Linked DNA regions of Limibacter armeniacum. The protein of the gene in region 1 interacts with the protein of each later gene in a pairwise test. Links are inferred from orthologs where the notes say so. Each region holds a gene or a part of one and is shown on either strand. Other genes may lie near its edges.

The links. Proteins that work in one complex are often made in the same cells at the same time.
Region 2: the proteins of rlmB (region 1) and tsaE interact in binary tests that used the Escherichia coli proteins (3 or more experiments, as listed by UniProt). The link is inferred for Limibacter armeniacum from one-to-one orthologs.
Region 3: the proteins of rlmB (region 1) and V6R21_RS31680 interact in binary tests that used the Escherichia coli proteins (3 or more experiments, as listed by UniProt). The link is inferred for Limibacter armeniacum from one-to-one orthologs.

What each region holds. Positions count from the first base shown.
Region 1 is NZ_JBAJNO010000009.1:2,234,081-2,237,085, reverse strand. The notes cover bases 52-2,995. They hold rlmB (23S rRNA (guanosine(2251)-2'-O)-methyltransferase RlmB), read left to right. Parts: upstream 52-1,102; coding sequence 1,103-1,888; downstream 1,889-2,995. Other genes in these bases: V6R21_RS27130 (glycosyltransferase family 9 protein), read left to right, coding at 1,966-2,976; V6R21_RS27140 (GWxTD domain-containing protein), read left to right, coding at 110-940. UniProt on the Escherichia coli protein: Specifically methylates the ribose of guanosine 2251 in 23S rRNA.
Region 2 is NZ_JBAJNO010000009.1:2,947,907-2,950,875, forward strand. What follows is about bases 8-2,915. They hold tsaE (tRNA (adenosine(37)-N6)-threonylcarbamoyltransferase complex ATPase subunit type 1 TsaE), read right to left. Parts: upstream 1,725-2,915; coding sequence 1,290-1,724; downstream 8-1,289. Other genes in these bases: V6R21_RS29965 (alanine dehydrogenase), read right to left, coding at 8-1,235; V6R21_RS29975 (hypothetical protein), read left to right, coding at 1,990-2,915. Outside these bases: more of V6R21_RS29965, read right to left, coding at 3-7; more of V6R21_RS29975, read left to right, coding at 2,916-2,969. UniProt on the Escherichia coli protein: Required for the formation of a threonylcarbamoyl group on adenosine at position 37 (t(6)A37) in tRNAs that read codons beginning with adenine.
Region 3 is NZ_JBAJNO010000009.1:3,356,015-3,358,903, forward strand. What follows is about bases 8-2,835. They hold V6R21_RS31680 (NAD(P)H-hydrate dehydratase), read right to left. Parts: upstream 2,264-2,835; coding sequence 752-2,263; downstream 8-751. Other genes in these bases: V6R21_RS31675 (tetratricopeptide repeat protein), read left to right, coding at 8-668; tatA (twin-arginine translocase TatA/TatE family subunit), read left to right, coding at 2,474-2,683. In the rest of the region: more of V6R21_RS31675, read left to right, coding at 1-7; Asp-tRNA(Asn)/Glu-tRNA(Gln) amidotransferase subunit GatA, read left to right, coding at 2,883-2,889. UniProt on the Escherichia coli protein: Bifunctional enzyme that catalyzes the epimerization of the S- and R-forms of NAD(P)HX and the dehydration of the S-form of NAD(P)HX at the expense of ADP, which is converted to AMP.

The sequences.
Region 1 (3,005 bases):
GGATTTTTTGTTTTGTGATCTAGGGTAATTATTTGTTTATACTGGACAATTAAATAATTTAAATACCAATCAACTATTCCATACAGAAGAGACTTTTGAGCCTAAACTGATGAAGATACTAAGAAACTTTTTAATGCTGTTGTCTGTAATGCTTTGGTCACTTAGCACGCAGGCACAAGACACGGACTTACCATTTAAGATTAAAGCCCCTCAAAGCTATGTACATGAGGGTGATAGTGTTGTATTGGAAGGTGCAATGGGAGACTCAGCTTTTGTAGTCTACTTTGCAGATGACTTTCAACCTGCTGCACCACCGATGGTAGAAAACCCTTATTATGGTCAGTCAAATATGAAAGTTGATACAGTACTGAGAGTTTCGGTTACTGAACCTGTCTATCCTTCATCAAAAGGACTTGTGTTTTTTCAGCAAGATACCGCTACTGTACAAGGTGTGGGGTTGGCAGTTGTCCCTGAAGATTTTCCCAAATACCGGAAGCTGAAGAACCTTACAGCCTCAATGGTTTATATCTCAAGTAAGGAAGAGATGCTGAGCTTGAGTAATTCTCCTGACATGAAGCAGGTATTTGAAAACTTTTGGCTAAACCTTGGTGGAGGAAGAGAAAATGCCTCTCGTCTTATCAGTGTTTATTTTAGACGGGTATCTGAAGCTAACCGCAGGTTTACAAACTATAAGGAAGGTTGGAAAACTGATCAGGGAATCGTTTATATCATATTTGGTGAGCCGGACCAGATCAATCCAACTTTGGAAGGAGAAGATTGGGTATATAGTGAAAATCCTAATCACCGTGAAGTATCATTTTCTTTTGTCAAGAAGAAAAATATTTTTAGCGGCAATCACTACGAGTTGATACGTGACCCTAAGTTCAGAAAGCTTTGGTTTGATACGGTCAAACGCTGGAGAAATGGTACCATTCAGTAAGCAAAAACATATAAACTACGAATACCGGAAATAATCTCCATCAACTCAGCTTGGATTTTGTACCTTTGCAGGACCAACGAATCTGAATAGAACAGAAGGCGATTTATGGGGTAAGAGTTTGCCATATAATTGCTAACCTGTTCTTTAAGTTGAAAAGTATTTATGCAGCAGAAACAAAAAAAATATTTTGGACCACCTAGGAAGAAGGTGGATCCAAGTGAGATGGTTTATGGTATTCAACCAGTACTTGAAGCCATAGAGGCGGGGAAAGAAATAGATAAGTTGTTGGTGTCAAGAGAAACATCTAACTCGCAACTGTCTGAAATCATCAAACGAGCTCAGGATTTAAAGATTCCTGTGTCAAGAGTACCAGACCAGAAGCTTGAAAAAATCACTCGTAAAAATCATCAGGGAGTGATTGGCTTTATGTCAGCGATCGCTTATGCTTCATTGGATAATATTGTTTCTGAACTTTATCAGGAAGGGAAAACGCCTTTTATCCTGGTGCTTGATAGGGTGACAGATGTACGAAACTTTGGTGCAATTGCCCGTACTGCTGAATGTGCAGGTATGCATGCCATTGTGATTCCTAGTAAGGGTTCTGCTCAGATTGGTAGCGATGCTATTCGTACTTCAGCAGGTGCTTTGAGCCATATTCCAGTATGCCGTACAGAAAACTTGATGGAGGCAATACATTATTTGAAAAACTCAGGCTTACAGGTTGTTGCTTGTACTGAAAAAGGAGGGGATACGATTTACACACCTGATTACTCTGCGCCAACAGCTATTGTAATGGGATCAGAAGAAGATGGTATTTCGAATGAAATCATGATACAGTCGGATTACTTGTCCAAAATACCGATGGGAGGTAGAGTAGGCTCTCTGAATGTATCTGTAGCGGCAGGGATTATCATCTTTGAAGCACTGAGACAGAAAACAGTAAACTAAATATTTGAATAACTAAAGAGACGTCAACCAGTTCAAGTGGTTGACGTCTCTTGCCATTTAGGCAAACTAGCAAACACATGAAGAAGGTTCTCATCATCAGATTTTCATCAATAGGTGATATTGTTTTAACTACTCCTGTTATCCGTACACTCAAGACGCAGTTAGAGGGAGTGGAAGTACATTACTGTACCAAGAAGGGGTACAAAGGTATTTTGGAGCACAACCCTTATGTTGATAAGCTACATTTGTTTGATGGTGATTTGGGAGAGTTGGTAAAGCAGCTGAAAGATGAGAAATTCGATTTTGTAGTTGATTTGCACAACAACCTGCGTACTTCCATTATCAAGACTAGGTTGGGAGTAAAGTCCAAAGCTTTTAATAAGCTAAATTGGGAAAAGTGGTTATATGTGAATATGAAGATCGATAAGATGCCTAATGTGCATATTGTAGATCGTTATATGGAAGCAGTGAAACCATTGGGCGTTAAGATGGATGCGTTGGGGCTGGACTATTTTATTCCGGAGAAGGATGAGGTAGAATTGACTTGGTTACCTGAAAGCCACAGAGAGAAGTATGTTGTTTATGCTATTGGGGGGCAACATGCTACCAAACAGCTACCATTTGAAAAAATGGTAGAATTGTGTGATAAAATTCAGCAACCAATCATGTTATTGGGTGGGCCTGAAGATAAGGAGTTAGGTGATAAGATTGTTGCATTTTTTGACCAGACAAAAGGAGACCCTTCATATAATGAAGGTTTGGAGAAACTGAAGAAAAATAAGTTGGTATTTAATGGTTGTGGCAAGTTTAACCTAAACCAGTCGGCATCTGTAGTGAAACAGGCGTACGCTGTATTTACTCACGATACAGGCATGATGCACATAGCGGCAGCTTTCAAGAAAAATATATATTCAATTTGGGGAAATACCACTCCACAGTTAGGTATGTACCCTTACAGAACGCAGTTCACAGTTTTTGAAAACACTAAATTAGACTGCCGACCTTGCTCTAAAATCGGTTACAGTAAGTGTCCGAAAGGTCATTTCAAGTGTATGAATGACCAGCAGTTCGATTTTTACTTACCTTAAAAAGAAAGGGCTTCAGTATTATGAAGCCC
Region 2 (2,969 bases), 710 kb from region 1 along the record:
ACTTAGATGCTAGCGGCTAGAATTAGCTCTAAGTTGCGGCATGGTAAGTCATATTTTTCTGCAATAAACTTATTGGTAATACCACCCTTATAAGCATAGACACCTTTGGTGAACCAAGGATGCATTCGCATCATTTGGTCTGTACCACCTTCTTCTATCAGCTTGGTAAGAATAGGGGTGAAAATGTTGCTGACAGCAGTAGATGCGGTTCTGGAAACTCTTGATGCAATGTTGGGAACACAGTAATGGATAACACCATGTTTTTTGTAGACCGGGTTGTGAAGTGTCGTAGGATAGGAAGTCTCAAAACAACCTCCTTGGTCAATGCTGACATCTATGATAATAGAATTGGCTTTCATTTCGGCAATCATCTCTTCAGTCACAATAGAAAGTGGACGGCCTGTATTGCTATGGACTGCCCCAATTACGACATCTGCTGTAGAAAGTGCTTCCCTTAGTTGTCCATTGTCAAAGACAGATGTGTAGAGTTGATGAGTGCCTAACACATCTTTTAATCTTCGTAGGCGATAGATGTGATTGTCAAAGACCTTTACGTCAGCCCCCATTCCAATAGCTGTTCGAGCAGCATATTCGGCAACAGTTCCTGCACCTAATATAACAATCTTAGAAGGTGGTACCCCTGTAATTCCTCCTAGAATAATTCCTCTTCCATTGTTAAAGCTGCTGAGGTATTCAGCCGCAATTAGCATAACAGTACTGCCAGCAATTTCACTCATAGCCCTGACTACAGGTAAACCTCCAACTTTGTCTTCTAAAAGCTCAAAAGCTAGGCAGACCAGTTTTTTACTGACAATCTCTTGTAAGTATTCCTTCGTCAGGTTGTTAATATTGAGGGCGGTAATAACGGTTTTGGATTTCTTAATATGGGATAGTTCCTCAATAGAAGGAGGTGAAACCCTCAAGATAATGTCGGTACCCCAAGCTTCTTTGGCTGTGTAGACTATCTTGGCACCTGCATCACTGTACTCTTGGTCAGGTAGGTTGGCATCTACTCCTGCACCAGACTCTAACAGTATCTCATAACCGTTGTTGACAAGTATGTTGACAGCTTCAGGACGTAGCATGATGCGTTTCTCATCTCGGCAAGTTTCCTTAGGCATGCCAATCGTAATTGGGTTTTTATGCCTTTGGGGTGTCTTTAGCATCATTTCCTGAGGGTGATATTGGTAAAATTCCTCAGTAGCTCGTTTGAAGCCTTCCTTTTCTTTGCCCATAGTTTTCAAGAGTTAATGTAACACCTCACCAATAGTAGCCTAACGCGAGATGTATTACAGCCTGACTTTACTTACTTTAATTTGCCGTTGGTCGTCAGTGCCGTGATTAATTTCAATAAGGATATGATCTTCTGGAATTAGGTTAGGTATACGTGATGGCCATTCCATTAAACAAAGCTTACCCGAATCAACGTATTCTTCATACCCAATATCTAGTGCCTCTTCCTCATCATCTAACCTGTAAAAATCGAAATGGTAGATTGTATTTCCATTAGAGGTACTATACTCATTAACAATGGAAAATGTAGGACTGTTAACCAAATCTTCAACACCGTATTGATCACAGATCGCTTTTATGAGTGTAGTTTTCCCTGCGCCTAATGTGCCTTCAAACAGCCATATATTATCGTGCCCTGCAAATTCAATAATTTTATTGGCAACTTCCCCTAAGTCAGACAGCTGTCTGCTTTCTAATTCAATATGTTCCATTAATAACAAATTTATAATAAAATAGTGAAGTATAGGGTATTTGAAGTTGTATTTCTTTCGGAAGAAAATGAGACTGGAATCTCATTTTGTTTAAAAAAAATTGACATACAAAATTACCAAATAAATGACTTGTAGGTTATCTTGTTGTAGTTAAGTCACACATTATCAAATTAAATGCTAGATAGTTTGAATAATGGTATTTAAATATTTTTTTTGATATAGAGTTGAATAAGCATTCATTTTACATATAAATTACCTAGGACCTATGGCAAAGCAGCAAAACCCAACTACAAATCAGGAGAACCAACAAGCGTCTCCAAAACAAGGTGCAGACAATTCTTCTAGTGCGAGCGAAAAAAAAACTACACCTGCTGTAGGAGCATCCGGTACAGCAAAGACCTCTACTCGTAAAACAACAGCAAAAACATCCACGTCTTCTACGCAGAGAAAGTCTACGACTTCTACAAGCCGTACGACTGCAGCCAAGAAAACAACGGGTGCTGGCGCTAAAACAAACGTGAATCAAAGTCAACAAGAAAAAAGTAAAGTCATGAGCACGCAAACAAAATCCCAAACAAAAACTAAAAAAGAGGCTGAAAAGGCTCAGTCTGGAAAGGTGCTTATCCAAGCTGAAGAATTGATGCATTCGGCTCTTCAGAAAACAGAGGAGGCTTCTAACAAAGCGTTAGAAAATGCTAAACAAACAACGGGAGGTCTGATTACCAAGACTGAGACGTTGACAGAGGATGTGATTTCAAAAGCTGAGAAAACAGCTAATGATGTACTGGGCAAGTCAAAGGAACTGACAGAAACCACCTTGACTAAGGCAGGAACAATGATTGACAAAAACCTTGTTCAGACGAAAGAGTTTGCAGGTGGTACTTTCAAACGTACAGAGTCACTGGTAAGTGATGTAGCCAAGTTTGGAAGGGAGACTTCTACCAAGATGATTCAAGGTAGCCGAGACCTTAGTGAAATGGTTTTTCAGCGTTCTGGAGAAATGGTAGGCGCAACGCTAAGCATGACAAAAGAAGTGTCTTCAAAAGCCGTTCAGCTAGTTAAAATGCCAGTTGAAATCTCAGGTAAGTTATTGAATGACACTTATTCTACCAGTAAAGAGACTGCCGATAGGGTTGTGGCTACAATTTCGAGTAACCTCCCACTGAAATCATTTGGCAAAGTAGAAGGAAAAGGCAAGGTGAAGGATTTTACTTTGGCTGAGTTTGCAATGAATGGTGTGTATGC
Region 3 (2,889 bases), 1.1 Mb from region 1 along the record:
TAAGTATGGAAATGGCTCGCATCAATATGGATGGGGGTAACCTTGATAAAGCTGAAGAGTATATTCAAAATGCGATTAGTGTAAGAAAAGAGAAGCTAGGTGCTACAAGTCCTGAATATGCTGCTAGCAGAGATGCATTGGGAAAAATAAAGGCAGCAAAAGGAATGGATGCTGAAGCTGAAAAAATATTTAAGGAAGGAATTGAAATGAGAAAAAGCAGCTTGCCTCAATTCCACCCTGATTATGCGGAAGCATTGGATAATTTGGCTCATTTTTACATCAAGCGAGAGCGTTACGAAGAGGCTGAGGCTTTAATTAAGGAAGAGATAGAGATTACTGCTGAAAAGCCAGGAAAACAGCATGTTGCTTATGCCAAGGCAGTTGGTAGCATGGCGCAGCTGTTGACTGCTCAGCAAAAATTCAAAGAAGCAGAACCATTGTTGAAAGAAGAATGTGCAGTGAAAGGAACATTTTATGGTAAGCTTACTTTGGAGCATGCATTGTCAGTTAAGAATCTGGGAGACTTTTATAAGAAAAGCAACAATAGCCAAATGGCCATTCAGACTTATCGCAGGGCAATTTCCTTATTTGAAGGGGCAAGAGCTAAAGACACGAAATACGTAAAAGAGATCTATGACAGCATTGGAGAGATCAATGATAATAAATAGTCATAGGTTTAATGATTACTAAAATAAAAGCACCTCAGTAGTATCAATTACTGAGGTGCTTTTGTATTTGAGGGTATCCCTTTTTATGAATTGTGTTGGTGTTGGTATGCTTTGCCAATATTGTTGATGATGTCAGAGGCTATTAAAGCTTCCTGACCATATTCAGAAGCAGCCAAGTCACCAGCGAGCCCATGCAAATAAACCCCTAGGATTGCAGCCTCACCCGGAGCATAGCCTTGTGATAGTAATGCTGTAATTACGCCTGTTAGGACATCTCCACTTCCTCCTGTAGCCATCCCTGGATTTCCAGTAGAATTGAAATAAACCCTTCCAAGTGGTGTAGCAACAGATGTATGAGCTCCTTTAAGAACAACTACTACCTGATACCGTTTGGCAAACATGATTTGAAGTTCTAACCGTTCATAATCATCCTCGAATGTTTGGTCACCGAGTAGCCGTTCAAATTCTTTTGGGTGTGGTGTTAGAATACTACCTTCTGGAAGTTGGTCAAGAAGTTCTTTGTTCTGGCTTAAAATGTTCAAGGCATCCGCATCTAATACCATTGGTTTATCATAGTTTTCCAGAATATCCTCCATCATTTGCTGAGTATCCATGAATGTGCCGATTCCAGGACCAATTCCTACAGACTGGTACTTGTCTAGTGGTACAGGTGCTTTGGATAAAAGGTCAAACTCAGGGTCTGTCATACACATGGCTTCGGGTACAGTTGTTTGCATGATATTGAACCCGCAGTATGGTACATAAGTGGTAAGCAAGCCTAAACCGGTGCGAAGTGCTGCTTTTGCACAAAGCTGAATAGCACCTACTTTTCCTTTGCTACCACCAATAAGCAACGTGTGACCGTAAGTGCCTTTATGTGAAAACTTACTTCGCTTCTTGATGATAGAGTTGATAAAGGAACTGTCTGTATAAATGTAAGGGGTTGAGGTTTGTCGGATAAAGGCAGGGCTTAAACCTATGTCGACTACCGTGAAGTTTCCTGTAAATACTTCATTTTGAGGGAGCATAAAGGATAGCTTTGGTGTTTGGAAGCTTACCGTATGGTCAGGTTTGATGATATGTACAGATGTGCTTTGTGTATTGCAAAAGAGTCCTGATGCAATGTCTACAGAGATGATTGTAGCATTGCTGCTATTAATATGGTCGATGAGTTGACCTGTAAAGCCTGTGATAGGTCTTGATAAGCCGGAACCGAATATGGCATCGATTACGAGGTCTTGTGAATGAAGGACAGGAAAGTCCTCCTTATTGTTAATATTTTTAATTTCTTTCAGTTTTTTCAGCCTCTTTTCATTGGTGTTGAAGTCAGGAGATTGCTTGTCTGAAAACCTGACAGCATAAAGTCTGACATCATATTTTTGCTCAAGTAAAAGTCGGCCAATAGCAAGTCCATCGCCACCGTTATTGCCTGTGCCACAGAAGATATGTACAGGCTGTTGCGCTGTGAACTTATTTGTAAACCATTCCGTAAACTTTAGTGAGGCACGTTCCATTAAGTCAATGGAGGGGATAGGTTCATTGGCAATTGTGTAGGCATCCCATTGTCGGATTTGATCTGCGGATAGTATTGTCATACTGGCTATGTAATATAAAAGGAAGAATACTGAAAGAAATTTACGAACTTAGCTCGGATAATGAAGCATTAAAATGACAGTTTATGCTAGTTTGAAAAGTATATTTCAGCTTCATATTCAATGAATTGTAAGTGATTTCAAATACAGGAATTCTTTTGTTATTTACTAATAATAAATTAGATTTGCGGCACATTTAAAAACAACTGAACTATGGAAACACTAGCTATATTACTCTTTGGTATGCCTGGGGGCTTCGAATGGTTAATTATTATTCTTGTTATCCTTTTGCTCTTTGGTGCGAAAAGAATTCCAGAGCTGGCAAGAGGCCTTGGTAAAGGTATCAGAGAATTCAATGACGCGAAAAAGCAGTTAAGCAGCGAAATTGAAGAAGGTTTGAAAGATGATAAGAAAGAAAGCTAAGAGATGTGCCAGTGTTTTGTTGGGTATATCTATAAAAAATAAGTTATTTCTTTTGAAAGAAGAGAAGTTTATCTTTGTTTCGACAAATTGATAAACTTCTTTTTTATTGCGTTTTGGCACTTTCACTCTTTTACCGATGTAAAAGGGCTTTGTCAGGCACGCTTTACTGTTTTCTCTAATAACAAATTTACTTAGCTCTGTGTATT